One region of the Roseibium sp. AWQ4_290 genome, then DNA from elsewhere that is predicted to be linked to it. Evidence: predicted binding sites of a transcription regulator. Region 1 holds the regulator's gene; each other region holds the start of a gene.

Region 1 (8,020 bases):
CGTCTTCAACTGGCAGTTCGTGACCGGTGCGGATGCCGGGGTGGACAATCCGGGTGCTGCTGGCATTGGGGCGTCCGTGGTCGGTTCCTTCTTTATGATGCTGGTCGTGCTGTTCCTGTCCCTGCCCATCGGCGTTGCCGCCTCCATCTATCTGGAAGAGTTTGCACCGCAGAACCGGTTCACCGATCTGATCGAGGTGAATATTTCCAACCTGGCTGCCGTACCGTCCATCGTGTTCGGCATTCTGGGCCTGGCCGTGTTCATCCAGTTCATGCATCTGCCGCAATCCGCCCCGCTGGTCGGTGGGCTGGTGCTGACGCTGATGACCCTGCCGACCATCATCATCTCCACACGGGCGTCCTTGAAAGCGGTGCCGCCGAGCATCCGGGATGCGGCGCTGGGCGTCGGAGCGTCCAAGATGCAGGCCATCTTCCACCATGTCCTGCCACTGGCCATGCCGGGCATTTTGACCGGCACCATCATTGGTCTGGCCCAGGCTCTTGGGGAGACCGCGCCGCTGCTGCTGATCGGGATGGTCGGCTTTGTGGCCCGTGGGTATCCGGACGGGCTCGTCTCCGGCTTCATGGACCCGAACTCCGCCATGCCGGCCCAGATCTACACCTGGGCGGCCCGGGCCGACTATGCCTTTTACGAGAAGGCCTGGGGCGGGATTATTGTGCTCCTGATTTTCCTTCTTTCCATGAACATTCTCGCAATCATCCTGCGCCGCAGGTTTGAGCGCCGCTGGTAAGGATTGATCCGATGAACGAGATGCCGACGATTGAACAGGCGAAAGAGATGACCGACAGCAAGATTTCCGCCAACAAGGTCCAGGTCTATTACGGCGACACCCATGCCATCAAAGACGTGGATATTGAAATCCAGCCGCGTTCCGTTACGGCCTTCATTGGCCCGTCCGGCTGTGGCAAGTCGACCTTCCTGCGCACCTTGAATCGCATGAACGACACCATAGATATCTGTCGTGTCGAAGGCTCCATCAAGATTGACGGCGAAGACATTTACGATCCGAAGGTCGATCCGGTGCAGCTGCGAGCCAAGGTGGGCATGGTGTTCCAGAAGCCGAACCCGTTCCCGAAGTCGATCTACGACAATATTGCCTATGGTCCGCGGATCCACGGCCTGTCCCGCAACAAGGCGGAACTGGACGATATCGTGGCCTCGAGCCTGCAGAAGGCCGGCCTTTGGGAAGAAGTCAAGAACCGGCTGGATGAGCCGGGAACAGGCATGTCCGGCGGACAGCAACAGCGTCTGTGCATTGCGCGCGCAATTGCCGTCAGCCCGGAAGTGATCCTGATGGATGAACCATGTTCTGCACTTGATCCCATTGCTACGGCAAAGGTTGAGGAACTGATCGACGAGCTGCGCGAAAACTACACGATCGTGATCGTGACCCACTCCATGCAGCAGGCGGCCCGTGTCTCTCAGCGCACCGCGTTTTTCCACCTGGGAATTCTGGTTGAGGAAGGTCAGACAGAAGACATCTTTACCAACCCGCAGGACAAACGCACGCAGGATTACATCACCGGACGCTTTGGCTAAGCGTATTTGCGAAATCTGAAGGGGACACAGGATGTCTGAACATACAGTCTCGGCTTATGACGAGGAACTGACTGCCATGGCCGGCAAAGTCGCCGAGATGGGCGGCCTTGCAGAACGGGCGTTCGCGGATGCGGTGCATGCGCTGGTCAACCAGGATCTTGATCTGGCCAAGGCTACCATTTCCGGCGATGAACGCCTGGATGGGTTGCATCAGGACGTGGAGATGAAGCTGATCGAGATGATCGCCCGCCGCCAGCCCATGGGGCAGGACCTGCGCGAGATCACTGCCGCCAGCCGCATCGCCAATGACCTGGAGCGGGTGGGCGACCTGGCCAAGAACGTGGCCAAGCGTGTGATTGCCATCGATAGCAATCTCCAGTCCAAAAAGCTGGCCATCGGGGTCGAGCACATGACCGAGCTGGCCCTGTCCCAGCTCAAGCAGGTGCTTGACGCCTATACGCGGCGCGATGCCGAGGCGGCGCGCCGGGTGCAGGAAGGGGACGCGGAAGTCGACGCGATCTATACTTCCCTTTTCCGGGAATTGCTCACCTACATGATGGAAGACCCGCGGGTGATCACCCAATGTGTCCATTTGCTGTTCTGCGCCAAGAACATCGAGCGGATCGGGGATCACGCGACCAATATTGCGGAGAATGTCTTCTTCATGGTCACAGGCGAGCGTCTGCCGGAAGAGCGGGAAAAGCTCGACGAAACGACCAGCGCATAAACCTCTGCAAAAAACAGTGCGCAATTTCCGGCCGGCGCCTGGGCGCCGGCCGCCTAGACGGAGCAAGAACGAATGCCGAAGGTCCTCATCGTTGAAGACGAAGAACCGCTCAGCCTTCTCTTGAGATACAATCTGGAAGCGGAAGGATATCAGGTGGATTCCTGTGTCCGAGGCGATGAGGCGGAAATCCGCCTGCGGGAAAGCCTGCCGGATCTGCTGCTTCTGGACTGGATGCTGCCGGGCCTGTCCGGCATTGAACTGTGCCGCCGCCTGCGCACCCGCGAGGACACCGAGCGCCTGCCGGTTATCATGCTGACGGCGCGGGGCGAGGAAGCGGAGCGGATCCGCGGCCTGTCGACCGGGGCAGATGACTATGTGGTCAAGCCGTTCTCCGTGCCGGAGCTGATGGCGCGGGTCCGTGCGATCCTACGCCGGGCCAGCCCGGAAGTGGTCTCCACGATGTTGCGTTCCGGCGATATTGAACTGGACCGGGAAACCCACCGGGTCCGGCGCAATACCAAGGAAATCCACCTGGGCCCGACCGAGTTCCGCCTGCTGGAGTTCCTGATGACGTCGCCTGGGCGGGTGTTTTCCCGCGAGCAGCTTCTGGACGGTGTCTGGGGTCATGATGTCTATGTGGACGAGCGCACGGTTGATGTGCATGTGGGCCGTCTGCGCAAAGCCCTCAACAGGGGCAAGGCCAAGGACCCGATCCGCACGGTCCGCGGCGCGGGCTACGCCTTCAACGATCAGTTTTCAGCTGTCGGCTGATATCAACCTCACCAAACAGGACCCTATTCGACCGTGACATGAGAGCGTTCCGCAAGGAACGGGTCACAGGGTGATGTGCGGCTTCGTCCAAGACGCGCGACACGGCGGAACGCTCTCGTGTCGTAGCTTAAGGTGGCTCCTACCAACCTCAATAGATAGGAACCGATCTGACCGTGTTTGGGGACTGTTCGTCAAGGAGCAGGTTGCAGGGCGATATGGTTTATCGTTCAAAACTTGGGACGCAGCTGAACAGTCCTCAAACACGGCCTCGGTGGCCTGCTCCGGCCCGCCGGACTGCGTTGCGCCGCTTGAACGGCCAACAGGCCGGTCTGCGTGCCTCTCCTTGCCGGTGAACTTGCCCACTCCAATAGGGACCTTTTGGGTGAGGTTGGCATGGGGCCTAGTAGGGGGCTGGAAAATAAAAGCACGCTTCAAACTGAAAAGCCCGCCAAAATGGCGGGCTTTTCTCGTTTAAAAGAAGGTGGGGCGTCAGCCGGCCTTCGCAATCACTTTGCGGTCGCGGCGGCGGTCAGCGACCGGCTGGTAGGCGATCTTGCAGTGATGGGTGCAATAGGGAACACCGGCTTCGGACTGGCGGCCGCAGAAGTAGAAGTCGTCCGTCGCCGGGTCGCCGATCGGCCATTTGCAGGTGCGCTCGGTCAGCGTCAGGATCGTGGCACGCTGGGAGATCGGCACCACCAGTTCGGCCACCGGCTCTGGCTTGATCTCTGCAACGGGCGCAGGGGCTGTATCCGCCTTGAGCGCCGTCGCCCCAATTGTTTGCGGCGGCTGCTGGGCCGGCTTCTTCGGAGCTGAGCTGGTGTTGGTGTTGCTGGCGGTTGCAGAGCGCGGCCGACGGGGCTTGGTGCTTGCGCTTGAGGTCTTTGCCCGCCCGGACAGGCCAAGCCGGTGAACCTTGCCGATCACGGCATTCCGGGTGACGCCTCCAAGCTCGCCAGCGATCTGGCTTGCGCTCAAGCCGTCACCCCAAAGTTTCTTGAGGAGTTCAACCCGTTCGTTTGTCCAACTCATTGCCCGCACCTTTTATTGCGGCCTCTGCGGCCATTAACCCCGTATTAAGCATGCTGGTGCATGCCTAAGTGTGGCATATCTAGTATCTTCGAGTGATTTGCCTTACGAGATGTCGTGTCTGATTGGTCACAGATTACAATAACGTTAATTTGTGAGGCAACCATTGGGCCCAAACCAGTTGGGGATGAAGGGACTTTTCCCCAAGTATGGCGAGGGTATTGAGAATTTTACGAATTCTGTTCCGGTGACTCTACGTATGCGGCCTGGCCGCAGGCCCATTGACAGATAATGGGGCGGCCAGTGTATAACGGAACCGCAACGTGCCGCCTCTCAGGGGCGGCACGTTGCGTTTTGGCCTTGTGCAGGTCTGACGGTGTGCGCGTGCACCGCAGCCAGCCTGCCGGAGCTGAAATCCCTGAAAACCGCCAGTCCCTGCCACACTCGACAGCGCGGGGACGGCCATGGAGTTGAATGAGGTTATGTCCGCGACCGCACTGTTTGGGAATTACGCAAGATCATCCCTGAGCTTTGATCACGGGGAAGGTGTCTGGCTGGTGACCAAGGACGGCCGACGATACCTCGATTGCGGGTCCGGCATCGCTGTGAATTCCTGCGGCCACAGTCACCCGCATCTGGTCAAGGCGCTTCAGGAACAGGCGGCGAAGCTCTGGCACATTTCCAACCTGCACCAGATGCCCGAGGGGGAACGGCTGGCGCAGCGGCTGGCGGATGCCTCCTTTGCCGACAAGGTGCTGTTCGTGAATTCCGGGGCCGAAGCCATGGAAGCGGCGATCAAATGCGCCCGCCGCCATCAATATGACAAGGGCCATCCGGAACGGTTTCACATTGTCACCTTTGAAGGGGCTTTCCACGGCCGTACCATCGCGACGATCGCCGCCGGGGGGCAGGAGAAATACCTGGAAGGCTTTGGCCCCAAGGCGCCCGGTTTCGACCAGGTGCCGGCGGGCGATCTGGATGCGCTCAAGGCGGTCATAGGCCCCCAGACAGCGGCCATCGCGATTGAACCGGTTCAGGGCGAGGGCGGTATCCGGGAAATCCAGCCGGACTTTCTGCGCGCCCTGCGCAAACTGTGTGACGACAACGGCCTGCTGCTCATTTTCGATGAGATCCAGACCGGCATCGGCCGGACGGGCAAGCTGTTTGCCCATGAATGGACCGGTGTCAGCCCGGACCTGATGGCGATTGCCAAGGGGATCGGCGGCGGTTTTCCCATGGGCGCGTGCCTGGCGACGCAAGAGGCTGCCGGCGCGCTCGGGCCTGGCACTCACGGCACCACATTTGGTGGCAATCCGCTCGCCATGGCTGTTGGCAATGCGGTGCTCGACATCATTCTTGAAGAGGGCTTTCTGGGCGAGGTTCAACGCAAGGGCCTGAACTTCAAGCAGAAGCTTGCCGGTCTGGTGGACGGCCATCCGGATGTGCTGGCGGAAGTGCGCGGCAGCGGACTGATGCTAGGTCTCAGATGCGTGGTGCCCGTGGGCGAATTTTCGGCTGCGGCCCGGGAGGCCGGGCTCCTGGCCGTTCCGGCCGGTGACAATGTCCTGCGGCTTCTGCCGCCGCTGACAATGAGCGAAGACGAAATTGCGATCGCGCTGGAGCGTCTGGAACAGGCGGCGCAGGCGGTTGAGGCGAACTTGGTGGAAGGAGCGGCCGGATGACCGCACATGCAGCTTACCGGAATTTTCTCGACCTGACGGACCTTGAGGGCGACGAACTGCGCGCCATTCTGGAAACCGCAAAGACCATCAAGGCAAACCGCAATGGTGTGCGCCCGGGTGAGGGGCCGCTGGCCGGCAAGGTACTGGCCATGATTTTCGAGCAACCTTCCACCCGGACCCGCATTTCCTTTGATGTGGGCATGCGCGAACTCGGCGGCGAAACCCTGATGCTGACCGGCGCGGAAATGCAGCTTGGCCGGGGCGAGACCATTGCCGACACGGCCCGGGTTCTGTCCCGGTTCGTCGATGCAATCATGATCCGTATTCTCAGCCATGAGGATCTGACGGAGCTGGCCGAATATGCCACGGTTCCCGTGATCAACGGCCTTACCAAAGTGTCCCACCCGTGCCAGATCATGGCGGATCTGATGACGTTTGAGGAACACCGCGGGCCGATCTCCGGCAAGAGTGTGGCATGGACCGGCGACAGCAACAATGTTCTGGCCTCCTGGGTGCATGCCGCGCCGCGGTTTGATTTCGAACTGCGCATTGCCACACCGGCCGAGCTGGCACCACCCCAGGACCTGATCGACGCCGCGCGCGCCAAGGGTGGTTCCATTCTTGTGACCACAGACCCATATGAGGCCGTAAAGGGAACCGACTGTGTCGTGACCGATTGCTGGGTCTCCATGGGCGATGATGACAGCGAGAGCCGTCACAATCTTCTCAGCGCCTATCAGGTCAACGAAAAGCTGATGGAAGAAGCCAACGCCCGGGCAGTGTTCATGCACTGCCTGCCGGCGCATCGCGGCGAAGAAGTCACAGCCGAGGTTATGGACGGTCCCAATTCCGTGGTGTTTGATGAAGCTGAAAACCGGCTCCATGCCCAGAAAGGCGTTCTGGCCTGGTGTTTCGGCAAAGGATAAGGCAAGGCCGACGTGGCATTCAATCTTGAGGAACTGGGGATTGCCCCCGCAGGGCTGGACGCTGTCCGGCCTTTTGCCGTGGAAGGGCTGGACGTTCGGGGGCGCGCTGTTGCTCTTGGCCCGGTACTGGAAGCCATTCTGGAACGGCATTCCTATCCGGAGCCTGTCTCCAGGCTCCTGGCCGAAGCTATTGTTCTGGCAAGCCTGTTGGGGACATCGCTGAAATTCGATGGCCGCTTCACACTGCAGACCCAGACGCAGGGGCCGGTGTCGATGCTTGTGGTCGACTTTGCCTCGCCGGATGCAATGCGTGCCTGCGCCAGCTTTGACGAAGACCGGGTCGCAGCGCTTGTGGCCGCAGGCAAGGCGACGCCGGAGGCGCTCCTTGGCCATGGCCATCTGGCCATGACCATCGACCAGGGCCAGCACATGCAGCGCTATCAGGGCCTTGTGGAGCTGGACGGGATTTCTCTGGAAGAAGTCGCCCGCCGCTACTTCGAACGCTCTGAACAGATCCCGACCGAAGTCCGGCTTGGGGTGGGAGAGCTGTTCACCCGCCAGGAAGGCGAGGGCCATGCCAGAACATGGACCGCAGGCGGGATCATGGTGCAGTTCCTGCCCGAGGCGCCGGAGCGGTTGCGTCAAGCGGATATCGACCCCGGGGATGCCCCGGAAGGCACTGAAGCGCCCGAAGTTGCGGAGGATGATGCCTGGGTGGAAGCCAAGGCGCTTGTCGACACCGTCAAGGATGTGGAACTGACAGACCCGGAAGTGAGCGTTGAAATGCTGCTGTTCCGGCTGTTTCACGAGCGTGGGGTGCGGCTGTTCAACCCCCAGCCGCTGGCAGACAAGTGCCGCTGCTCCCGCGAGAAGATTGCCTCCGTCCTGTCCGGCTTTTCGGCGGAGGAAGTGGAGAGCATGACCGTTGACGGAAAGATTGCTGTCACGTGTGAATTCTGCAACGCCAAATATGAGTTCGATGGCTGATCTCAATCTACCGTTTGGGTAGAATATGCACTGATTGCATAAACAGTTCAGATCCTTGGGGCTGGATGTGATGGCCCTTCCGGGCAGAGGGATCTGTCCGCAAAGACAGCTTAAGTCTGCGCAAACAGACACATTTCGTTACACTTTTCACGCCCCATTTGCGGTTTCTACGCAGGTCCGGGGTTGAATTTTGCGGTGCGAAATAAAACTATCCGTCAATCATTGACATAAAGACACCCGCAGTCCCTTTTAAAGCCCGGTGTACCAAACATGCTGCAAACGCTTCCCCAGGAAACCGGACCCCAGGAAACCGGACCCCAGAAAACCGCAGACAAGCC
Region 2 (8,020 bases), on a different contig from region 1:
TTCTCTCCCGCGAGATATGCCTCCGACCGCATTTCGATCAGCCGCGAACTCGTCCGGTCAAATTCAAAAGCTTCCGTACCGCTTTCAGCGACATAGAGATCCGGCGGCTCGGCCGCGGCCGAGATCACAAGTTTGATGCCGTTGTCGTAAAGCGCATCGATCAGCGTGATGAAGCGTTTGGCCTCATTGCGCCGCGCCTTTGACATGACGGGCACGTTATCCAGGAAGACCGTGCTATAGGCGCTCGCAATGCGCAGATAGTCGGACGCGCCCAGCGGTTTGGCGCACAGATCCTCAAAGGAGAACCGGGCGGCGCCGGAGGCCACCTGGGGCACCGGGATCTTGCGGCCCTTGTTTTCCAGTTCATCCGCATGGGGTTTCATGCCATGGGTGAGCCGGTCCCAGATCCGGTTCATCTCAGTGTCGGCTTGCCCGCCAAGCGGAGTGACATAGACCGGGGCGCCAGCCAACTTTTCCAGCCGGTAATCCGTGGGCGAGTCGAGATGCAGCACTTCCACCTTGGACTGGAGCATGCCGATGAAGGGAAGGAACAATTGCCGGTTCAAGCCATCCCTATAGAGATTGACCGGCTCGACATTTGAGGTTGCCACCACAATCACACCGCGCTCAAAGAGCTGGGTGAAGAGACGACCCAGGATCATCGCATCAGCGATGTCGGTCACGGCGAATTCGTCAAAAAGGAGCAGCCGGGTTTCCTCGGCCAGCTTGCTGGCGACCGGCGGAATCGGATCATCTCCCTTCACCTCTCCGCGCTTGTGCGCCTGGCGGTGCGCATGAATGCGCTCATGCACATCGCTCATGAATTCATGAAAGTGCACCCGGCGTTTGCGGCGAATGACCGTGACCTCATAGAAAAGGTCCATCAGCATCGTCTTGCCGCGCCCGACACCGCCCCACATATAGAGCCCCTGCACCGCCGCCCAGAGCTGATTCTTCTTTTTGGCAAACAGCCAGCCGAGCGAACTTTTCTTTGAAGCAAGCCGGGTTTCGGCAAGGCGGGTATTGAGAAGATCCAGGCGCCGGACGGCTTCCCGCTGGACAGGGTCTTCACTGATCTGGCCAGACGCGATCAGGGCATCGTAGCGGGCGCTGAGTGCGCGGCTGACCGGCAGTTCCATCTTCAAGGGTGCTGCTCCCTCCAGGAGGTGTCGTCAACAGTCCGGACTGGACGGGCGCTGGAACACCGGCCGCCGCTGCCGTGTCTTCTGACAAGTTCTCGCCCGGCGGAATAAGGTCAAAACGTCGCAGATGCAAGTCACGATCTGCGCCGGAGGCGTTCCAGAATCTCAAGAAGTCACATTTCAACCGATTGAAGGTGCAGGCAAAACCCGTCACGGCCCGGCCGGGTCCTTAAGGACTATGAACCGGCGGGTGCCGGCTGCCGCAAAAAATTGCCCGCATCCGGTCAACCGGACACGGGCAAGCGCACAGGGAGGGGACTGTGCTTGAGGAGATACTTATTTCAGGATCAGGACAGACTTCCGTCCGGCCTGCAGTTCCTGCAGATAGAGAAGCTGGGCGACCAGATGACATTCTTTGGGATCGTCCAGGTCGGCCTTGCGGCCACGGCCATCGGTGAGCAGCCAGGCATTGCCACCTTTCACCGTGTCGCATTCGATCGGGGCACTCAGGTCAAAGCCGGACTTTTCCACGATCTCGACTCCGGTCTGATAACCGTCTTCAGAATCATGTCCGTTCATCTTGAGCCGTAAGGCGCGATAGGCCTTCTGGATCGACGGGCTCGCCACAATCGTGGTGATCACGTCATCGCCATCCATGGCGGCAAAGCGCACCACACCGCCCTGCTTCGGGATCGATCCATTTGAACAGGGGGTCTCCTGCAGGCTGCCGAGCGTTGTCCACTCAGAGCGCAGGGTCACGGTTGCCGGCTGGCGCAGGGCCGCCATTTCCTTCACCAGTCGTTTTTCTGCCGCCCGCTTGGGGGTCTTGAGTGTTTTCTCGCCATTTGAGGATTTGGCAACGGCAACCGTTCCGCCAATCCTCAAGCGTCTAAAAACGATTACATCACGCATCAAATCAGTGCGCTCGACACGCCAGCCAGCATCCAGCCAGGCATTTTGATGAACGAGACTTCCGCCAGAATTGGCCCACCAGGTCCTGTGTTCCCGCGCACTTTTGGGCAGGTTTGTTCCCAGGATGTTTTCGACCTCATCGAGCTTCGCGGCCCAAACAACATCTTCAAGACGGGCCAGGTGTTCACGTAGGGGTTCGTATTTTGACATTGCACAGCCTTTCCGATTGCCATGCAATTATACACTTATAACGAGCAGTGTCCAGAAAAAATACCTAGGGTTATTAACGGTAAAGGGAAATGGGAGCCCCTGCCGAGGTTTGGCCGTTAAATTTTCCGGGCTCGCTGGAATAAAGTTGGGCGGCAATCACGCCGGATCCGTCTTTCAAAATCACCTGATTGCCATTGAGGTCCCATGCGGAGATCCCGGACAGGGCGGGGGTAACACAACCTCTGGTATTAGCGCGGTAACCGCCTTCCCAGGTCGTCAGTGTCATGAACGCCATGCAATTGTCCCCGGAAGAGGCCAGTTTCCAGCCCCCCAGAAGATCTGTCCGGCCCACCTGCTGCGCGTTGGCGGGCGCTGCCACCGGATTGCTGGCAAGGTCCGTGCTACCGCCAAGGGTCGTTCCGACCGGCGGTGCGCCGTTAGGGTCAAGCGGGCCAAGAGCGCCTGTACCGACGGGCGTCGTCGGGGTTGCCGGCAGGGGCGCGGCATAGTTCGGGCCACCGGAGGTCCTCTGGCATCCGGCCGCCAGAATGGCCAAGCCCATTACCAAAACCAGTTTTCCCGTAAGCGTCATGACGAATCAGTTCCTTATCCTCGACCCTTTCTGTTCGCCTCTCTTAGCCCAGAATGCGGCGAAAATCCAAAATAGTGCATAATTCTGTTCCTGTGGGGGCGCTAGGCGACATTCCACAGGACCCCCCGCCCCACCGCATTTTCCGGTTCGATCAGATCATCAATGGCCGAGCGGATTCGCTCAAATGCGCCAAGACACGCGCCAAAGCCCGCCATCCCGGAGGCGACCGGATCCATCTGCCACCAATGGCTCGATGTAGTGGCTTTCCAATGTGCGGGCAGCGGTACGGGAGCCATGTTGCTCAGATAGACAACCCGGTCCGGGACAATGGCATGCGGCATCAGGAACACGTCCACCGGCTTGGGGGCCAGGCCGTGCGATTCGATGCCCTGAGCCGACAACAGCCGTTTCACATGGCGGTTCAAACCGTCTGCCGGCGCGGTTCCTGCGGAGAACGCGCGCATCAGGCCCCGGCCCTTCGCATTCAGATAAGCCTCGGCCAAAGGTCCCAGCAAGGCATTGTCCGGGCACAGAAAGAGAAGGGTTGTCTTTGTCACGGGCTGTCCTCGAATCCATAAGCGCAGCCTCCTGCGGCGCCAGCGGCTTCCGCTTAACGGCAGCACAGGAAAATTTTGTGACACTTACCGCTTATCCCCACTTTCCAAGATTGCCGTGTTTCCGCCGCACACGCGGCATGCAGCCGGCACCACTTTGTTCCGGCGGCCGGGTTTTTCCGACATTCGCGGACAGAGTGTCTTATGTGTGAACAAGACCTCGCATAAAAGGATCTGACCATGCCCATTGCCTTCTGGTGTATCCTCGCCGCCGCCATCCTGCCCATCCTGTCCGTGTTTCCGGCCAAGCTGAGCAAGGAATACGACAATGCCAGACCGCGCGATCCGGACTATTGGCGCGAGGGCTTCCGGGCCCGGGCCCAGGCCGCCCAGGCCAATGGCTTCGAAGCCTTCCCATTTTTCGCTATCTCGGTTTTTGTCGCCATGAGCCAGGGGGCCTCGCTCGACTGGGTCGACCGGCTGGCCGTGCTCTTCATTCTCCTGCGGCTGATATACGTGTTTTGCTATTGGGCAGACAGAGCAACACCGCGCTCCGTGGCCTGGGCAGCCTCCTTCATCACACTCATGGCACTTTTTACGAGTTCTCTTTGGACCTGACCCCTCTTCGGGAAGTGCAAAATTATTGAGCAAGCATTTGCACCGCGCGGCCGATTTCGTTAACGATGCAAGTGTGTAGTACGGGTTCCCCATGGGCAGAGGTGAAGTGTGCGGACCACAAACCAGACGACAAACACTTTGCCGGCGAACCGACAAGCCGCATTGCAGCGACAGCTTGCAGATCAGCATATTGTCGATGTTCTGATTGCCGAACGGGGCAAACTGGTCATGGCCAGCCCCTGGTGGCCACTGATCAAGCCGTTTGCCTACAAGATCCTGCGCTACGGCTCCGCCGTGGACATGGCCGATACGATTTCCCACATGGACGCGGTCGATGTGTTTGCCCATCTGAGCAAGCTTCTGACCCTGAACGTTACAACGCTCGGCCTGGAGCGCGTTCCCAAGGACGGGCCGGTGGTGCTGGTCTCAAATCACCCCACCGGAATTGCCGACGGCATTGTGCTTTATGACGCAATCAAGTCCCGGCGCACGGATCTGGCGATCTTTGCCAACCGGGATGCGATCCGCATCAATCCACGTCTTGCGGAGATGATCATTCCCGTCGAATGGCGCGCCGATTTCAAAAGCCGCGAAAAATCCAAGGAAACGATCAAGCTGGCCAACTCGGCCTTCACCCAGGAGCGGGTCGTCGTGCTGTTTCCCTCCGGGCGCCTGGCCTACTGGCACCAGGGCAAGCTGACCGAACGGCCCTGGATGACGTCGGCCCTGGCCCTGGCGCGCAAAAACAAGGCCCCAATCATCCCCATGCATATGGGCGGCCGGAACTCCGGCCTTTTCTATTTTCTCGCGCGGGTGTCCACCGAATTGCGCGACATGACCGTATTCAACGAGTTGCTCAACAAAAAAGAAGCCCGGTTCAACGTTCATTTCGGCAAACCGATCCGTCCGGAGCGCCTGTCTGGAGATCTTGGAGAGCTGACCGAACAGATGCGGGTGCACTGCGCCGAAACGCTTGCTGAAGATCCAGACGCCGAGTTCTGACCCCTCCGCTGCCCCCATCCAGGCTTTGACTTTGCCGTGTCAAAATCATCCACAGGGCAGTTTGCCCTTGGCGGGCGAATAAGACATTGTGCGGTAGTTTTAGGGAAACAGCCGCCACATGTCAGTCTCACCCGCGCTCGCTGCGGATGCCCCCATTTCAGCTCCGCCTTCAGACGCTCCGGCATCTGAAGCTCCGTCAGTCCGTCCGGAACCCAGGCCCCTTGCCGTTCTGCAGACCGTTTTCGGTTACAGTGCCTTCCGCGGCAAACAGCAGGAAGTGATCGACACGCTGATTGAGGGCGGTGACGCGGTGGTGCTGTTTCCGACCGGGGCTGGCAAGTCGCTGTGCTATCAGATCCCGGCACTGTGCCGGCTTGGGGTCGGCATTGTGGTCTCGCCGCTCATCGCGCTCATGAAGGACCAGGTCGGTGCGCTGTCGGCCGCAGGGGTCCGGGCTGCGGCTCTCAACTCCACCCTGTCCCAGGAGGCGCAGGCCGATTTGCGCACCCAGCTGCGCGCCGGTGAGATTGATCTGCTTTATGTCACACCGGAACGGCTCGCCAATGAGAGCTTCCGCAAATTTCTCGACACGCTGCAGATTGCTCTGTTTGCAATTGATGAAGCCCATTGTGTCAGCCAGTGGGGCCATGATTTCCGGCCCGAATACATGTCCCTGTCCTGTCTCGCCGAGCGCTATCCAGGCGTGCCAAGGGTTGCCCTCACCGCAACGGCGGACCCGCACACGCAAAAGGACATCTTGAGCCGCCTGCAGCTGGAAGAGGCGACCGTTTTTGCAACCAGTTTCGACCGGCCCAACATCCGCTACGAAATTGTCGAGCGCACGAACCAGCGCCAGCAGCTGCTGGACTTCCTGACCAAGCACAAGGGTGAAAGCGGCATCGTCTATTGCCTGTCGCGGGCAAAGGTTGAAGACATCGCCGAATGGCTGAGCGCCAAGGGTATCCGGGCCCTGCCCTATCATGCGGGTCTTCCGGCCGAGCAACGGGCCGCCAACCAGGATGCGTTTCTTCTGGAAGAGGGCCTGTGCCTTGTGGCCACGGTCGCCTTCGGCATGGGGATCGACAAGCCCGATGTGCGCTATGTGGCCCATCTGGACCTGCCCTCCTCCGTGGAGGCTTATTATCAGGAGACCGGGCGTGCCGGGCGCGACGGGGCGCCGTCGGAAGCGTTCATGGCCTATGGCATGGCCGATCTGGTGCAGCGGCGGCGCATGATTGCCGAAAGCGATGCGCCGGACGAGATCAAGCGCGCGGAAAATGCCAAGCTGAACGCCCTGCTCGGCATTTGCGAGACTGCCGGATGCCGCCGCCAGGCCCTCCTGGCCCATTTTGGCGAGACCTATCCGCAGCCTTGCGGCAATTGCGACACCTGCCTGTCCCCTGTGGAAACCTGGGACGGTACGGAAGCAGCGCAGAAATTCATGTCCGCAGTCTACAGAACCGGTCAGCGCTTCGGCACCGGCCATGTGGTAGATGTACTGCTTGGCAAGACCAACGAAAAGGTGGCCCGGTTTGGCCATGACGGCCTTTCGGTCTTCGGTATTGGCCAGGACCAGAGCCAGAAGACCTGGCAATCCATTGCCCGCCAGCTTGTGGCCGCCGGATTTCTGGATGTGGATCATGCCCAGTTCGGCGCGCTTGTGTTAACGGAAAAGGCCCGGCCGGTGCTGCGCGGAGATGACTCCATTGCCCTGCGCAAGGACCGCAACGCGGCCGGGCTGAAACAGACCCGGTCCTCCAGGGCCGGGTCCGTTGCCGACGAGCTGGACGAGGAAGATAAGCTCCTGTTCCAGCGCCTGCGCCGGCTCAGAACCCAGATCGCCCGGGACCAGAACGTGCCGCCTTACGTGGTCTTTCCCGATGCGACCCTTGCCGGCATTGCCTCTGCGCGCCCGGTGACCGCTGACGCGCTTCTGGCCGTCTCCGGCGTCGGCCAGTCCAAGCTGGAAAAATACGGCGAGACTTTTATCGATCTGGTCGAGGCTTTCGAAGCCGGGGTTTAGAGCATCTGGCGATAAGTCTGCGCATACGAAAAGGCGGCCCATGTGGCCGCTTTTTTTATTGCATCAGGACCCAGCCCTGGGCAGGCCCTGATAGGCTTGCGCACCCCAGACCGCCTTGACCCTGGCGTCCCGGCCGCACGCCTTGCGGTAGCCCTTATAGGCCTTTGCCCGGGTCACATAGCCAAAGCGGGTTAAGGTGCGCGCGCTGCTTTTATAATATCCTTGGTGATAGTCTTCGGCAGGCCAGAACACAGCTGCGTTTTCAACTGGCGTGACCACCTTGCCGCCGAGATCCTTGTCCGCCCTGGCCACTTCCGCTTTCGCCGCCTTCGTCTGGTTCGCATTCAACGGATAGATCGCGGTGGAATAGCTGAACCCCCGGTCGCAAAATTGCCCGCCCGCATCGGTCACATCCACCGTGCGCAGGAAAATGCGCACCAGGTCCTGATAGCTGATCCGGCTTTCATCAAAATCGACCCTGACCACTTCCCGGTGCCCGCCGCTTTCATAAGACTTGTAGGTGGGGCTTTGTGTGGTGCCTCCGGCATAGCCGGAGACCACATCCCGGACGCCCGGGATTTTTTCAAGGTCGGCCTCCACACACCAGAAACACCCGCCGGCAAAAACGGCCGTTTCCGCATGAGCAGCTTTGATCGGCGCCGCACTTGCAAGGACAGCAGCAACAAAAAGGGCGGGCAGGCGTAGCATGGGCGTCTCTCCAGACCGGTGGTTTCCCCTGTTTCCAGCTGTCACCGTGACACGGCCACGTCCTTGCTTTGGTATTTTCGCAATCGGCGGACGCCTAACCGGTCTAACAGACATGCCGGACCTGCTATAGACCTATCGCAGCCGCGCAAAGAGACAACTCAACTCGCCCTGCCCGCCCCACACAACAGCGTGAGATCCCCGTGACAGCCCCCAAACAACCAAGACCCTCCCCGCATGTAGTCCTGTGCGGGTCCATGTC
Region 3 (8,020 bases), on a different contig from region 1:
AGCGTGCCCACGAGCGCCATAATGACCGTCTGCAGCAGCGCATAGAACACATCCCCGTGCTGCCAGTCCGTGTTGTTCCAGAACTCACTGAGAATAAACTCCCAGTTCGGCAGATCCGGATTGATCCTGTCGCCGGAAAAGGCCAGCCCGGCCAGCTGGGAGAAGGAATAGGCATTCAGGGGGGACTGAAAATCAAACCAGAAATTCTCCCAGCCAATGAAATACCGGTGCACCTCGATCTTGTTCTTGGTGATCCAGATCCGGGCATAAAGGCTCGGGCGCATATCGACCTGCGCCTTGCTGGCCCGCAGCCAGGACGGTGGATTTTCGCCCAGATAGCGCGGCGGCACGCCCTTTTCATAGGTCACACGATACGGCTGATCGTCCCCGGCCTTGAAAAAGTCCACCTGATCCTTGCCCACCTCCACATAGCCGATGGCGCCAAGGTCGATGCGCGTGTCACCGCCTTCTTCCTGCACCCATCCGGGGAGCGTTTTATAGGCGGCGCGGCGGCTGCCTTCCAGATTGGCCTGGAAATGATCGTCCTTCAATCTCTTGAAGACGTGGATCTTGTAGGCATACGAATCGAGCACAAACAGGCCGACCATGTTGGTCCGGGTCTTCGCAATGACATTGTAAACGTCGAACGAGAAGAAACAGGTGACCAGATAGCCAAGCACCAGGAGCGCCACCCCGGCGGGCAGCAGGCGGCGGGAGAGCGGCCGGTCGATCACGCCGGGAAACCGGCTATCGATGTCGGCCATCTGCGCGGGAGTAAGAAGAGACATCTGATCGCCTTTCAGAGCAAGCCGGCTTTGCCGATAAACGCCTTGCGGATCCACCCGGACAGATAGTCGATGCCGGTGATCGCACAGACGAGCAGAACGATGATGGCGGTCACATCGGCCCCGTAGTTCCAGTCCACCACCTTTTTCAGTTCCGCCCCCAGGCCCCCTGCCCCCACGAAGCCCAGGATCGCCGAGGCCCTGACATTGATTTCAAGGCGCAGCAGCGTATAGGACAGAAAATTCGGAATGACCTGGGGCACGATGGCAAATCGGATCTGCTGCATCCAGGACGCCCCTGCCGACTTCATGCCTTCCATCGGCTTCATGTCCGCATTTTCGTTGCATTCGGAAAACAGCTTGCCGAGCGCGCCGATGGTGTGAAAGGCAACGGCCGCCACAGCAGCCACGGCGGTCGGCCCCAGGGCAAGCACAAGCACCAGGGCCAGCACCAGCTCGGGAAAGGCGCGGGTCACGTCCATCAGGCGCCGCATCCAGAACACGACAAATCTGTTGGAGACCAGATTGCGGCTGGCCACAAAGCTCAGGGCGCCGCCCAGAACAAAGCCGATCAGTGTCGCCAGGATCGCGATGTTCACGGTCTCGACCAAATACGGGAAATAATGAGCCAGAAGGCCGAACCAGGACCATCCTGCATCGAATGTGTCGACCAGCAGATCCCGGGGATAGTCGAAAAAGCTCGCCAGACCGTTGGAGAAGCTCCCGGAATTGGCCTCATCTGCAACCATCAGGCCGCCGATGATGATGATCACACAGACACCAATCAGAAGGGCCGTATAGAGATTTCGGCTCCGGGCCATCTTGCCACAGGCCTCATCGATGGTCTGCAGTTGGGGATGGTCGGACAAGAGGGAGTGTGCGGTCACAGCGGGTCCTTTTCAGCCGGTTGGAGCGGCTTTGCGCGAGGCTGTGGAGCGCCTCAGCGGCTCAAGGCAGGTAAAAGGGGCGGCTCCGGGCCGCCCCTTTCTCAAAAGAAGAAATTAGTTCTTCTTGTTTTCGATCTTTGCCTTACGGGCGGCAATGATGGTGTCGTAGAAGCCAGGCTTCACTTCGACATACTGTTTGATTTCACCGGCAGCGACATTGTACATGCACTCAGGATCGTCCTTGTCAAAGGAGAGCATGGACGCCTTGATCTTGTCCTTGACGTCTTGCGGCAGGGAGGAACGCAGCACGATCGGGCCGTTCGGGATCAGCGGCGAGCGCCAGATTTCACGGATCTGGGACATGTCGAGCATGCCTTTGTCGACCATTTTGCGAAGGTTGCCGGAGGAAAAGCCTTCGTCCCAGTCGCCCACACCGGAAGACCAGGTCACGCCACCGTCCACGTCACCGTTCAGGACAGCCAGGACGTTCTGCTCGTGGCCACCGGAGAACTGTGTGGAGCTGAAATAGGTGTCCGGGTCGATGCCCATTTTTTCGAAGGACACGGACGGAACCAGGTAACCGGACGTGGAATTCGGATCGGCATAGCCCAGCTTCTTGCCTTTCATGTCATCGAGGCTTTCGATGTTGCTGTCGGCAAGGGCAACCATGATGGAGTGGTAGCCGGTGGACCCGTCAACCTGCTCGGTGGTCACGATCGGCTCGACCAGGTTCGGGTCGGCCAGGTAAAGAGATGAATAGCCGGACGCGCCCAGCTCGGCATAGTCCAGGTTGCCGCCCTTCAGGCCTTCCAGCGTGCCGGCATAATCAGCAGCCGGGAACAGTTTGACCGGAACACCGAGCAGTTTTTCAAAACGCTTGGCCAGGCACTCGTTGCTGCGCAGGCGGTCCGCCTCGTTTTCACCGCCCAGGATACCGATACGGAATTCCTCGATGTCTGCGGCGTTGGCAACGGACACATTGACGGCGTTCAGGGCGAACACGCTGACGGCGGCAGCCGCAACGATTTTGGAAAAGATCTTCATGAATTGACACTCCAAGAGGGTCTGTTTCGGATGACATTTGAGAGGATGAGCAAGCGGATCAAACCGTTGCGGCCGCCGGGGTCATCGCTCCGGCGGATTGCGTTGCGCCGGTCCCGCCGGCGTCGATTGCAGTTGAGGTCGCGGCCTCGTTGAAACTTTCGTCGGCCCCGTAGATTTCGCGGGCCGCATCAGTGGTCAGCTCTTCCGGCGGGCCATCGAACACCATGTGCCCGTCGCGCATGCCGATAACCCGGTCGCAATAGGTGCGCGCCGTGTCGAGCGTGTGCAGGTTGCAGATCACCACCTTGTTGTCGCGCTCATGGATTTCGCGCAGCGCGTCCATGACAATCTTCGCATTCATGGGATCGAGCGAGGCAATCGGCTCATCGGCCAGGATCATATGCGGGTCCTGCATCAGCGCCCGGGCAATCGCCACGCGTTGCTGCTGGCCGCCGGACAGTTCCTCGGCCCGTTTGGTCGCTTCCTGGGCAATGCCGAGACGGTCCAGATTGATCAGCGCCAGCGCCCGCTCTTCCCGGGAAAACAGTTTCAACAGGGAGGGAAGCGTTCCGTGCATGTTCAACCGGCCGAGCATCACATTGGTGACCACGTCGAGCCGGGGCACCAGATTGAACTGCTGGAAAACCATGGCGCAGTCGCGCTGCCAGCGGCGCATCATCCCGCCTTTCAGGCTCAAAATGTCCCGCCCCTCAAAGAGGATCTGCCCGGATGTGGCCGGGGTGAGCCGGTTGATCATGCGCAAGAGGGTGGACTTGCCCGCACCAGAGCGGCCAATGATGCCCACCATCTGCGGCTGGTCGATGGTGAAACTCACCTTGTGCACCGCAGTCCGGGCCCCGAAGGTCTTGGTCACATCCTGAAACTGAATCACGCGAGCCCTGCCCCATGAGTGTTGAAATGCAGGGCGACAAGAGCCATTTCAGGATTACAATTGCATGACATGTTTTTGACTTTAAGGTCAAAGATTTATGTCACTTCGGTGACATCTTGAGCTTGATCTTTGGCGAACCGTGCGAAGACAGCGGAAGAACGTCGCGTTGACAGCCTTTTTACGGTGTCACATCCGGTGCCGGACTTGCCTGAAATTCAGGCACCGCATCTGGAAAAATTTCCAGAGCATTACATTCAAGAGTTTTGGCATTGACACCACTCCCGCAAAAGGAGTGCCGCCGCGTTACAAAAACGTCATCAAACCGTCACCCAGACCACCCGCCCGCAGGCTAAAACCCGGTCCCGGTTCAAGTCCCTCCCCCAAAAATCCAGATGGAGTCCCGATGTCCGCCCCCACGCAAAAACAGGCCCTCTCCGAAGCCCCGACGATTCACCCGGACGCCAAGGTGCTCAATTGCGAGATCGGGGCCTGGACAGAAGTCGGAGCCCACACCCAGATGCGCGAAAGCCAGATGGGTAATTATTCCTATATCGTTCAGGAGGGGGACGTGGTCTGGAGCACCATCGGCAAATTCTGCTCCATTGCCCGCCGGGTGCGCCTCAATCCCGGCAACCACGCCACCTGGCGCGCCTCACAGCACCATTTCACCTACCGGGCGGCGGCCTATGGCCTGGGCGAAGACGACGCAGACTTCTTCCAGTGGCGCAAGGATGACTGGGTAACCCTCGGTCATGATGTGTGGATCGGGCACAATGTGACGGTGCTGGCCGGTGTCACCATCGGCACCGGGGCAATTGTTGCGGCCGGGGCGGTCGTCTCCAAGGATGTGGCGCCCTATACTGTGGTCGGCGGGGTCGCCGCCAAGCCGATCAAGCGCCGCTTCAGCGAAGCCCAGGAAGAGGCCCTTATGGAAATCTGTTGGTGGGACTGGAGCCACGATCAGCTGAAAGAACGCCTGCCGGACTTCCGCAACCTGACGATTGATGCTTTTATCGAAAAATACCGGTAGCAGACGGCCCCCGAGCCGGCTGTCTGTTTTACCGGCTCCCTCTCGCCGGAGTGTTCAGCCGATGGCTCCCCTCACCCGCCTGATCCTTTATGTACGTGACCCGGATCTGAGTGTCGCCTTTTATTGCCGGCACTTTGGCTACGAGAGGCAGTCTGATCCGGAAGACCGGCTGACGGAACTGGTTCCCCCGCCCGGGGGCAGTGCGCGGCTGTTGCTGCACAAGGCTGCCAAATCACAGAAACTTGGGCAAACTGCTGTCAAGCTCGTCTTCGACGTCTGCGATGTCGCAGCCTTTTGCGAGACAGCCGGACAGAACGGGCTGACCTTCGGGTCTTTACACAAGGCTGATGGATATGTCTTTGCCAATGCCAAGGACCCGGATGGCAATTCCATTCAAGTGTCCAGCCGGGCGTTCAAATAAGCCGTGCTCCCGGCACTCCGCATCTTTCCCTTGCACAACCGGCTCCGGTTTCACTGTGGTTGATCTGGTGCGTGTCGTGTTCAAATGGTTTCAAACCGTTTTGTCTTTTGCGTTGAAATTTCTGATTTCAGGCAGCGAAAGGCAAAACCGCTTTATCGCGACACGCTATAATCTGCCGTCATGATCACCGAGTGTGCTGTTCTACCCGCCAGTCTCGGCCCGTCCTTGCGCAGGTGGCGGGTGCTGAACCGCGTCAAGCAGCAAGTGCTGGCCGCCGAACTCGGCGTATCTCAAAGCCGGATTTCAAGATGGGAAAGCGGGCATGGGGCTCCGGATCAGAACTGTGCTGCGAAAATCGCCTGGCTCTTGCGCGCCCGGCCACAAAGCGCATCGGACCGGGCACTGCTCGACCTTGTGACCAAGTCTTCATCGCCAGTGCATCTGGTCTGTGACCTCACCCACAGGCTGCTGGCGGCCTCGCCCGCCCGCGCCGCGCAGTGGCATGTGGGTGTTCCGGATCTTCTGGGCAAACCTCTGTGGCGCTTTGCCTCTGAAGGTATCCGGGCCGCAGAGCACCAATTGCAGGACCTGGGCTGGTTCGAGCCGGACAGCCCGGACATTGTCTACCGGACCGAACGGGCGGAATTTCAGGAACTGACGATTCCCGAAAGCTGCCTGCGCATTTCCCGCCTGGTACTGTCAGATGGTGGCTGTGTCCGGCTTGTGCGGGACGAACGCTCTCCAGACGCATAATTTATTCAGGCTTCCGACCAGATGGCTGCTCGCCTGAAACGGTCTGCGGCGCTACCATCGGTCCATGAGCACCACAGCCGAAATATCTCCGCCCGACACCCCGGAAGCCGGAACAATTGCCCCCTCCAGGCTTACCGGTATTCTAGCCTTTTTGCAGGAAGCTGAGCGGCTGAAGGACACATTGCGCTCCGGCCAGTCCAGATCCGGCCGTCCGGAAAGCAGTGCGGAACACAGCTGGCGGCTGGCTCTGATGCTGGTTCTTTTTGAAAAGGAGCTGGCGGGGATCGACTTTCTGAAGCTGTTGAAACTGGCCCTGATCCACGACCTGGGCGAGGCCATTTCAGGCGATATTCCGGCCCCCTTGCAGACAGCGGGTGATAACCGGGAGGCCCGGGAGAGACAGGACTTTCAAACCCTGTGTGCGGCGCTGCCGGAAGATCTGACGGACAGCCTGTTGGGGCTGTGGGACGAGTATGCCGCTGCGGCCACAACGGAAGCCCGGCTTGCCAAGGCCTTCGACAAGCTGGAAACCATTTTTCAGCACCATTTGATGCCGCCGCAAAGCGCGGACTTTCACCGGTTCAATCTGACCTACGGGGCTGAGCGAACCGGGGCCTTTGCACTGACCCGCCAGATCCGGGAGATTGCCGATGGCACCACGAAAGAGCTGATGGCAGAGGCAGCAGGGAGCCAAGAGTGACGGCGGTGCGGACCTGAGCCCCTCAGCTCTCCACCAGGTCTTCGTCGCTGATAAACGCCATCTGCCGGACCGTTCCCGCACGGACCTCGATCATGTGGCCATGGGGCACTTCCACCCAGCACTCACCGGCCTGGTCCAGCGGCTCCGACACCACCATGACGCCATCGTCAAACGCCCGGTAATAGAGCGTCGGCGGGAAATTGTCGGAGGCATAGCGCGCAGCATAGAGCGTCTCGCCATCCGACCAGGCTGAGGCAAAGCGCATATGCGGTGCAGTGCCCGCAAATTTGGACAGGGCTTCAGCTTCAAACACTGCCCGTGCCATGGCCGCGCGCGGATGCAGCGGCAGGCCATAGGCCAGCGCGACCAGAAACAGGCACTCACTGTCAGTGCCCCCCATGCGGTGGCGGTAAAGATCATCGGGAATCATGTTGTCGAGCCGCCGCCGCACCTTGTCATAGCCACCCACCTGGCCATTGTGGATGAAACTCCAGCGCCCATGGGTGAAAGGATGGCAATTGTCGCGGATCGTGGCCGTGCCGGTCGAAGCGCGCACATGGGCCAGAAAATGCCCAGAGCGGATATGACGGGCAATCTGGAGCAGATTCGGGTCAGACCAGGCGGGCCGCACATCCTTGTACAGGCAGGGTGTGTCCCGGTCGCCATACCAGGCGACCCCAAAACCATCCGCATTCACCGCCGTCTTGCACGACAAGGCGTTGCGACTCTGATCGATCAGCGAATGCTCGGGATCGCAGATGACCTCTTCCAGATAGCGCGGTGCTCCGCTCCAGGCTGCCCAACGGCACATGGCTCAACGCTGATCCTTGTTTCTTAAGCAGCGTGCTCGATGGCAGTGAACCGCGCCTTGGATTCATCACAGATATACTGCTCCGCCAGAGGATACGGAGCCCGGGCCAGCTCATCGACTGCCGCAATGATCCTGTCCCCCTTCTCCTCCGTCAGAAGAACCGAAAAATTGAGCCGGGTCCAGCCGGGCTTCTTCAGTTCTTCACCGGAAAGAATGCCTGCCCGCATGGCGTCGGACTGCTCCTGCCCGATCTTGAGCAGCCGGTGGGCATAGGGCCCGGCGCAAGCGCAGCCGCCCCTTGCCTGAACCCCATAGGCATCAGATAGCATTCTGGTGACCAGCTGCTGGTGGATATAGCCGCCCCGCTCCAGATCGCGCACCCGGAAGGAAAACACCGGCAGCACATGGCAGGCTTTTGGGTTTCCCATGAGTTCAATTGCTGGATTGGCGCTCCACACCGAAAGCGCCTTCTCCCGCCAGGCCGCATTTCGCTGGTCCATGACCTCCTGGCCGATAGCCTCCTTGACCAGAAACACCAGCGCCGCCCGGATATCACCGACCACATTGGGGGTGCCGGCCTCCTCCCGGGCGGCAATGTCCAGGCTGTAGTCATGGCCCCAGGGGGATACAAAGCGAACGGTGCCACCGCCCGGGAAAACCGGTGCGCTGCGGCAGACCGCCGCCTTGCGGACAATCA
Region 4 (8,020 bases), on a different contig from region 1:
ACGGCAACCGGCTTTGCTGCAATCCAATCGCGCTCAAGACGCAAGAATGCATCATACCCAATTGATCTTTGGATCTATCCCGAGGCTAGATCTCAACCCGTCCTCCACGAATGTATGGAACCCCCCGTTTCCATTCCTCAGTCCTTGGACAGCGCCCTCGCCGTTAAACAATCCACCTGCGGCATGAAATCCCAAGGCCCGGTAAACCTCAAACTGCTCTTCTGAAAAGAACTGATCGCCAGTGGACTGATGCGGAAAATCGGGATGGCGCCGTCTGTAGTCGCGAATATAATCGTTTTCGTCGCCGGTTACCGATGATTTTACATAAATCAGAATGCCTTGCTCGGGCTCACAACCGTCTTCATCGCCGCCGGAGTAATGAATGATGCCAATGGCACAATGCGGGACCACATCCTGTGGCTTTCGATCGTCGTAGGACAGTGTAGCCGTGCGAATTTGATCCCAATCCATCTCGATGCGAACGCCCATATCGATCCGAATATATTGCTGGAGTTTCACGAAGGACGACATGTTCATCGCGCCATCGGCCTCACCGTCAACTACAATGATGATCTTGCACTTGCGCTTGATCAGCTCGTAGACACCAAGATTCTCAATATGGCCGCCGTCACTCAGATAGACGCGGGCATAATTTGCTTTCAGCAAACCCAGCACCTCAATATAAAACCAAACAAAGCTTCCCGGTATTTTCAGAAGCAACCGCTGCCAGAAGGAGGCCTCAAAAATGTCTTGCACCCACATGGGGTTCGGCAGCCAATACCCAAGACGGATGTTGAGAATTGCAAGGCTGAAAACCAGATACCACTTTGTCTTGTTGCCCATGTTGGCAGACGCCGCAGCACCAGATATCGCCATCGCTGTGGCAACATCTAACTCCCGATCCAAACGTTCCAACTGGCTGGTCTTGCAATATCCAGTGGAAGTGCTGCCGCAATACCCTCGACTGAATGTAAAAAAATCCGCATGCCGCCTCCTCTGATTGAGCTTTCTGTCGCCCTGAATGTTGAGGGCTGTGTTGATCAGAAGCGCAGGACAATACTCGTGCCTGAGCGCACTCAGCGCGAATTTCCGCCGACTTGCACCGCCTGCCCCCGCACCGTCATGGGCCCCGATAAAGCCTTTCGCCAACCGGTCCCGATACAGAAAGTAGAGGGTATACGCATTGGGTGGGATCAGGAAGGCAACAGGGATCAGGAGAATCGCCAGAAGACCGTAGCTTATCCAGACGCCATGATTGGCTAAAGATACACAACAGGCAGGTGCAACGGCCGTCTCTGCGATTTGAGAATATAGGCTCTGTAGCCATGCAGGCGCCGCAGAGTAGTGCCCTTGATCATCCAAAATGCCCCAGTTTGACAAGTTCAAATAGACCAGCCACAAGAACACGGGAACGATAAGCCCGGCTGCAACATAAAGTGTCTTTCCAAGCACCTTGGCAATCAAAGCACCTCGACCGCTGCCGTCTTCTCCCGCTTTTACAAGTTTGCTGATCCAGCTCCCGCCGGCTGCAAACACAGCACTGAGCGCCCCAAGCGCAGCCGTCAGATTTGACTTCATCCAAGCCAGTCCAAGGGTGCCATCGGATGTCTGTTGCCAGTACCAGTCGAGCACCACCGGCTGCGCCTGAAAGGAAAAGACAAAGACCGGCAGCAGCAGGAGCGCTCCAGACCATTTCCGCCGCTGTCCTCTGGAAACCGCACTTTCCTTGTCATTCAGAGCCCAAAGTACAATCAGCAGGATTGCCGCAACTGCTGCGGCAAGTGCGACATAGACCGTCAGGACGAAATTTCCGGAGAGACCAAAAATGTTCCAGCTGCCCAGATCAACTGACGGTTCAGAAAGAGACCTCTGAGTTGGATTGAGCGCTATAGTAAGAGCTGCAAACATCAGCAAGCAGGGAAGCACCAGCATAGCATTTGCAATCAAACCAATAAAAACCGCACCAATCGCTTCCAGAATATTGCGAAATTTTCCCGCAACCAAATAGTTTGAATAGTCTCTCAAATGCCCAACGCGTGGATCCTCCTCACCTCCCAAATCACTTGGAAACGGAAACTTTCCTTCGCCCTCACTCATTCCCACAGCAACAGAGCTGCCCAAATAGCCCCCACCCGAAACCGTTGAAAGGTAATCCAAACGCTTGATGATCTGCCATTTTGCCTCAAGCGCCTGCAGAACGCCAAGGCAAAAGGCCGCAGACCGAATCCCACCGCCAGAAAGAGACAGGCCGATCAGTCCACGCGCAACCGAGGGAAGCACCTCCTCGCTGCCGGCATCAGAGTTCTTTCCTGGTCTCCAGACAGCGTCAAAAGGCAAACTTTGATTCTTCCGACGTTCAACCACGTCTTTGAGCTCATCTGAAAAAACAGTTTCAAAAACTATGGACCCTTTTTTCGCCATCGCGCATTCCTCAAGAATAAACGGCCGAAACAGCAAAAGCGTCTAAAAAGACAACCCACGACCAAAAGTTAAAAATAACAACTATTATATCATAGATTGCAAAGACTGTTGAGAGGCGGCTGGGCCTGAAAGGTTTCCTTCCAGCCCTTCCGCCGCAGTTTGAGCGCCTCATTGCGTCAGCCAGTCCGCCAGAGACGGCCGTTTGCGGCGTTTGTGGCCGCGCATGGGCGGGGAGGCAATCATGGCGTTGAGCACCGCTTCCTGGGTCGTTTCTGCTGCAGCCTTGAAAAGCGTGTCGATCCGGTCTTCCTGCAGGATCTCACGCGCCATAAAAGCGCTTTCGCAATGATGTGGCAGCCGGTCCGCCGTCGAAAAGGCAAGCGAGATATCGCCGCTGCCATGGCCATAAAACGCGCCGAGGCGCCCCAGCCCCGCAGCCGCCCGCCGGGCGACACGTTTCAGCTGCCGGCTTTCCAAAGGCACATCCGTTGCCATCACGACAATCACGGAGCCACGCTCCTCCGTCTGGCCTGGCGATTTGGGATGGGGTTTGCGTCCATCGGGAAGGATCAGGTCTCCGGGCCGGCCAAAATTGGCCTGCACCAACGTGCCAAGCGTGAAAGCGCGCCCGTCCAGCTTTAACACCCGCGAGGCCGAGCCAATGCCGCCCTTGAAGCCGAAGGCGCTCATGCCGGTTCCGGCCCCTACACTGCCCTGCTCAAAATCGGGGCCCGCAGCCTCAAGCGCGGCATTGGCATCGTCTTCTGTCAGGGCGAGCGCGCAAATATCGCTCAAATAGCCGTCATTGCATTCCATCACCACCGGATTGACGGTGCCCCCCGAGCGGTCGATTTCCGGGTTTATGGCCAGCTCCCGGCGCACAAGCGCATTGATGCCGGTTCCGACCCCAAACGTATTTGTCAGCAGGATCGGCGTTTCCAGCGTGCCGAGCTCCTCCACCTGAACCAGTCCGGCACTTTTGCCAAAGCCGTTGATGACATCCACGGCGGCGGGCACTTTTTCCAAAAAGAGATTGCCGGAATGGGGCAGAATGGCCGTAACCCCGGTTCTGAGAGCCCCCTCCACCACCGTCCTGTGACCAACAGTAACCCCGGCAACATCGCTCAGCGCGTTGCGCGGGCCCGGTTGAAGATCACCACATAAAAGGTCATGGGCGCGGGCGGGAGACTGTGGTGCTGTCGGCATGAGATAACCCGTTGAAAGAGATTCGAACGGGCCTCATGAAAGTCTATTGCTCAGATGCACACAAGCTTGAAAGCCGGACCGGAAAGCGTGGCACCAAGAGCAAGCCCGCCAGACCTCACGTGCCGGCCAAAAGCAGCTCCAGCGCGATGACGCCCAGCACAAGACACAGAAAGTAGCCAGCAAAGCGCCCGTGATCCGTGCCGTCAATCACCACCTTGCGCAACAAGGACCCGAAAATGTCGAGGATTGAAACAGTGGCCAGAATGATCAGCAGGATCGCCGCCCCAGCCGAATAGTCGAACCCCCGCAGCGCCTCGGACAGGGACATTCCGATGCCGCCGGCCCCGACAATGCCGAGAACCGTTGCGGAGCGGACATTGGCTTCAAACCGGTAGAGCGAATAGGAAATCCAGAGTGGCAGAACCTGCGGAACGACCCCATAGACAACCTCCTGAATGACCGGAGCGCCGGTCGCCTTGATGCCTTCCACGGGCCGGGGATCAATCGCCTCGACCGCCTCGGAAAAAAGTTTTGCCAAGGTTCCTGTCGTGTGGATCGTGAGCGCCAGCACACCGGCAAGCGGCCCAAGACCGACAGCGGCAACAAAAATCAGCGCAAACACCAGCTCATTGATTGCACGGAAGGCATCCATAAGCCGCCTGACCGGAAACACGATCCAGACCGGAGCGATGTTGGACGACGACAACAGGCCGAATGGAATGGCAAGAAGCACGGACAGGAACGAGCCCCAGACAGCCATCTGGACTGTCTCGAGCATCAGATCAAAATAACTGTGCCAGTAGCGGAAATTGGGCTCCAGAAAATCTTCCAGCAGCAAGGCCATGTTGCCACCGCCGGTCAGAATCTCGCCCAGCCGGTGCATGTCCGCTGGCTTGAAGCTCCAGACAAGCATAACGATCAGGCCGCCCCAGATCAGAAGATCGAAGATCTTTTCCTGGGTGTCGCGGCCCGGCACACGCAACTCAGGCTCGGCTTTGGGAACCAGATCGGCAGTAGAGGACATGGGCTTGGCTTCCGTTGGAGGACCCCACCGGCGCGAGGGAACCCCCTCGCGCCGGCCGGGTGTCAAACAGTCTTACTTGCGCGGACGGGCGGTGGCAGCGGCGCGGATTTCTTCGATCCTGGTGTTGATTTCCATGACCTTTTTGGTGCGCTCGTCGTCGGTATAGGTGTCATCACCTTCGATGGACATGCGCTGACGGATCTGGTCCATCTCGTAGAAAGGCCACAGCTGCGCATTGGAAGAGGGAATGAACGGGCCCATGTCGATCATGGCCAGATTTTCGCGGGCTTTCGCCACTTCTTCATCCGTTCCCTGACGGCCATAGGTCATGAAGAAATACATGATCTGCGCCTTGATCTTTTCGTCCAGCTCCGGACGCCAGGCCATCGGGTCGGAGGCGATCAGCGGCGACCGCCAGATTTCCTTCAGCTCGGCAAACAGTTCCGGCTTGGCGTTCTTCAGGCGCGAATACATGCCGGTGGAGGACGCAACGGCCGCATCCACCTGTTTCGTGGCCACCGAAATCAAATTGGTTTCGTGATTGGCATTGCGTACGGTCTTGAAACAGTCCTTCGGGTTTACGCCTTCCTTGGCGAAGATGAAGGTGGACGGAACCAGAAAGCCGGAGGTGGAATTCGGATCCCCGATGCCGAAATTCAGATCCTTGCCGCATTTCATGACATCTTCATAGGTCAGACCGGAATCCTTGTGCGTCACCATGACGGACCAGTAGCCCCGGTCACCGGTCGCTTCGGTGGTCTGCGCGAAGATTTCAGCGCCCGCGCGGTCGACTGCGACCATAGCGGATTTGTTGCCGTACCAGACAACGTCGACCTTGTCGAAGCGCATGCCTTCGATGACACCGGCATAGTCGGCGGCAAAAAACGGCTTCACCGGCATGCCGATGGAATCTTCCATCGCCTTCAGGAAGGGACCCCACTTTTCCCGCTGGGCCGAGCTGGATTCAGTCGACAGAATGCCAAAGTGGAGTTCTTTCGGGTTTTCACGGTCGGCCAGAGCCGGAGCGGCAAGGCTCGCCAGAAGGGCTGCAGACGCAGCGATACGCGCAATCAGTTTCATGTCGTGTCTCCCACGGGGTGTATCAGGCCGTTGCCGACAGTGGCGTGGTCCCGAAGTCGTCGGCATCGGGCAGAACAAGTTCCTCGCTCGCCTCGCCGTAAATCTCACGGAGAAATTGTGTCGTCAGCGCATGGCTGGGGCCGTCATAGACGATCTTGCCCGCCCGCATCGCGATGGTGCGCTTGCAGTATCTGCGAGCATATTCGACCTGATGCAGGGAAACGAGAATGGTTGTCCCGTCTTCTTCGTTGATGCGCGCCAGAATACCCATGACCCGCTTTGCGGACGCCGGATCCAGAGAGGCAATCGGCTCGTCGGCCAGGATGATCTTTGCGCCCTGGACCAGCGTGCGTGCAATCGCGGCGCGCTGCTGCTGACCGCCGGACAGTGTCACGGCGCGCTGGCGCGCCGCGTGGGCAATCCCTACCCGGTGCAGGGCGCGCATGGCCTGCTGCTTTTCAGCCGCGGTAAACAAGCCGAGCATTCCCCGCCAGGTGGGCACCTTGCCCAAAAACCCGGCAAGGACATTCGTGAGAACACTGAGACGCGGAACAAGATTGAACTGCTGGAACACGACGCCGACAGAGGTGCGCGTCGATGCAATATTGCCGGAGACTTTGCCCGCATCCTGAACCTTGGCACCAGACACGGTGACCGTGCAGCAGCCGGGCTCCCGGTCGCCTGCAATCAGGCCGGAGACGTGGCGGATAAGCGTGGATTTGCCGGAGCCGGACGCTCCGATAAGGGCGACGAATTCGCCTTCGGCAACCTCCAGACAGACATCGTCCAGCGCACGGTTTCCAGCGCCAAAGGTCTTTGAAAGCTTGCTGACGGAAATTGCGTTCATGGCTGCCTCCAACTGGGCAGCTTGGTAACAAATTCGGGATCTGGAGAGATGAAGGATATGTGTCAGAATGACGAAACCCGACATCGCAGCCGAAAAACTTGCAAAAGAGGGGTCTTTGAGGCCCAATTCCTCGTCAATTTTCCTAATCAAAACGAAAGGCCCTCGCTTGGGAGGGCCTTCGTTCGGGAGACTTGGACTTCCGCTTGATCTTAGTAACAGACCCGACGGTAGCCAACGACCACATACTGACGGTAGTAGGGATCCCAGCGGCGCACCGGTTTGTTGTGGCAGCGGACCGGCTGGTAATAGCGCGGCTGACGGGCCTGGGAGGCAATGATGGCACCGGCGGCAAGGCCGATAATGGCACCGGCGGCAACTGCACCAGCGCGGTTCTTGGCATGGGCCTCGGCCGGTGCGAGGCTGACGGCGGCGGTTGCAACGGTGGCCACGGTCACGGCGGCGATAGCAAATTTACGAAACATGACTGGTCCTCTCAAAGTGGGTGTCAGCAGTTCCTTGCTGATGAGAGAACCCTACGCCGCAGCGGCAACGCGGGCTGTGATTGCAATCACGCTTGGTCAGATTAGGGGGGAAAAGCCGGGGCGGTTCCCGCCAGCCCCCCTCCGGCCCCCAAGCAAACTGCTCTGGCGGCAGCTCCCCTGCCACTTTTCGCAGCATCGGCAATTTACAACGCCCTGGCCACAGGCTAGATCAGCCGATGCTCCCGGGTTGCGGGCGGCCTTCCATGGGAAGATCGCCTTTAAAAGAGGCTGGAGAGCACGTCCGCAGACAGGCCGGGCAGGCAAGACACAAGACAACAGGCACGGGCAGACATTATGCGTGAGTTCAAATCGGATTTCCTGAACATTCTCTCGGAGCGCGGGTTCATTCATCAGATTTCCGACCCCAAAGGACTGGATGCGCTTTGCGAGAAGGAAACCGTGACCGCCTATATCGGTTTTGACTGCACCGCCCCGAGCCTTCATGCAGGCTCACTTGTCCAGATCATGATGCTGCACTGGTTCCAGAAGACCGGACACCGGCCGATTGCGCTCATGGGCGGTGGCACCACAAGGGTCGGCGATCCGACCGGCAAGGATGAAAGCCGCAAGATCCTCAGCGAAGAAGCCATTGAGGAGAATAAGGCGGGCATCTTTAAAGTGTTCGAAAAGCTGCTGACCTTCGGCGACGGTCCGGGCGATGCTCTTATGGTCGACAATGCAGACTGGCTCATGCAGCTCAACTATGTGGACTTCCTGAGGGATATCGGCCGCCACTTTTCCGTCAACCAGATGATCCAGCGCGATGCGGTCCGTCTGCGCCTGGAGCGGGAACAGCACCTGTCCTTCCTGGAATTCAACTACATGCTGCTGCAGGGCTATGACTATCTGGAACTCTACCGGCGCACGGGCTGCCGGCTGCAGATGGGCGGCTCCGACCAG

The links. Region 1 encodes PhoB, which activates phosphate uptake and scavenging genes when phosphate is short. Its sites were predicted from a motif close to TGTCATNNANCTGTCAT; they were not measured.
Region 2: ACXAH0_RS03985 (arsenate-mycothiol transferase ArsC) is a predicted target of PhoB. The motif match lies at 3,480-3,496, and genes of this name have one in related genera.
Region 3: phnC (phosphonate ABC transporter ATP-binding protein) is a predicted target of PhoB. The motif match lies at 3,662-3,678, and genes of this name have one in related genera.
Region 4: phnC (phosphonate ABC transporter ATP-binding protein) is a predicted target of PhoB. The motif match lies at 6,627-6,643, and genes of this name have one in related genera.

The regions. Positions count from the first base shown of each region.
Region 1 covers NZ_JBSWYG010000030.1:20,625-28,644, forward strand. The annotation lists gene pstA (phosphate ABC transporter permease PstA) at 1-751, shown strand, start outside; gene pstB (phosphate ABC transporter ATP-binding protein PstB) at 763-1,560, shown strand; gene phoU (phosphate signaling complex protein PhoU) at 1,592-2,287, shown strand; gene phoB (phosphate regulon transcriptional regulator PhoB) at 2,360-3,058, shown strand; gene ACXAH0_RS23260 (GcrA family cell cycle regulator) at 3,548-4,090, opposite strand; gene ACXAH0_RS23265 (acetylornithine transaminase) at 4,570-5,769, shown strand; gene argF (ornithine carbamoyltransferase) at 5,766-6,695, shown strand; gene ACXAH0_RS23275 (Hsp33 family molecular chaperone) at 6,708-7,682, shown strand; gene ACXAH0_RS23280 (efflux RND transporter periplasmic adaptor subunit) at 7,953-8,020, shown strand, end outside.
Region 2 covers NZ_JBSWYG010000003.1:49,836-57,855, reverse strand. The annotation lists gene zapE (cell division protein ZapE) at 1-1,139, opposite strand, end outside; gene ACXAH0_RS03995 (DUF7662 domain-containing protein) at 1,479-2,264, opposite strand; gene ACXAH0_RS03990 (protease inhibitor Inh/omp19 family protein) at 2,338-2,856, opposite strand; gene ACXAH0_RS03985 (arsenate-mycothiol transferase ArsC) at 2,958-3,413, opposite strand; gene ACXAH0_RS03980 (MAPEG family protein) at 3,651-4,028, shown strand; gene ACXAH0_RS03975 (GNAT family N-acetyltransferase) at 4,137-5,030, shown strand; gene recQ (DNA helicase RecQ) at 5,149-7,053, shown strand; gene msrA (peptide-methionine (S)-S-oxide reductase MsrA) at 7,117-7,761, opposite strand; gene ACXAH0_RS03960 (hypothetical protein) at 8,016-8,020, shown strand, end outside.
Region 3 covers NZ_JBSWYG010000024.1:59,862-67,881, forward strand. The annotation lists gene phnE (phosphonate ABC transporter, permease protein PhnE) at 1-788, opposite strand, end outside; gene phnE (phosphonate ABC transporter, permease protein PhnE) at 800-1,672, opposite strand; gene phnD (phosphonate ABC transporter substrate-binding protein) at 1,787-2,716, opposite strand; gene phnC (phosphonate ABC transporter ATP-binding protein) at 2,775-3,608, opposite strand; gene ACXAH0_RS21375 (DapH/DapD/GlmU-related protein) at 4,012-4,638, shown strand; gene ACXAH0_RS21380 (VOC family protein) at 4,700-5,059, shown strand; gene ACXAH0_RS21385 (helix-turn-helix domain-containing protein) at 5,240-5,812, shown strand; gene ACXAH0_RS21390 (HD domain-containing protein) at 5,877-6,512, shown strand; gene ACXAH0_RS21395 (class II glutamine amidotransferase) at 6,535-7,323, opposite strand; gene ACXAH0_RS21400 (aminotransferase class V-fold PLP-dependent enzyme) at 7,347-8,020, opposite strand, start outside.
Region 4 covers NZ_JBSWYG010000002.1:220,234-228,253, reverse strand. The annotation lists gene ACXAH0_RS03260 (patatin-like phospholipase family protein) at 52-2,421, opposite strand; gene ACXAH0_RS03255 (DmpA family aminopeptidase) at 2,590-3,627, opposite strand; gene phnE (phosphonate ABC transporter, permease protein PhnE) at 3,743-4,651, opposite strand; gene phnD (phosphonate ABC transporter substrate-binding protein) at 4,724-5,731, opposite strand; gene phnC (phosphonate ABC transporter ATP-binding protein) at 5,754-6,578, opposite strand; gene ACXAH0_RS03235 (tyrosyl-tRNA synthetase) at 6,788-7,060, opposite strand; gene tyrS (tyrosine--tRNA ligase) at 7,415-8,020, shown strand, end outside.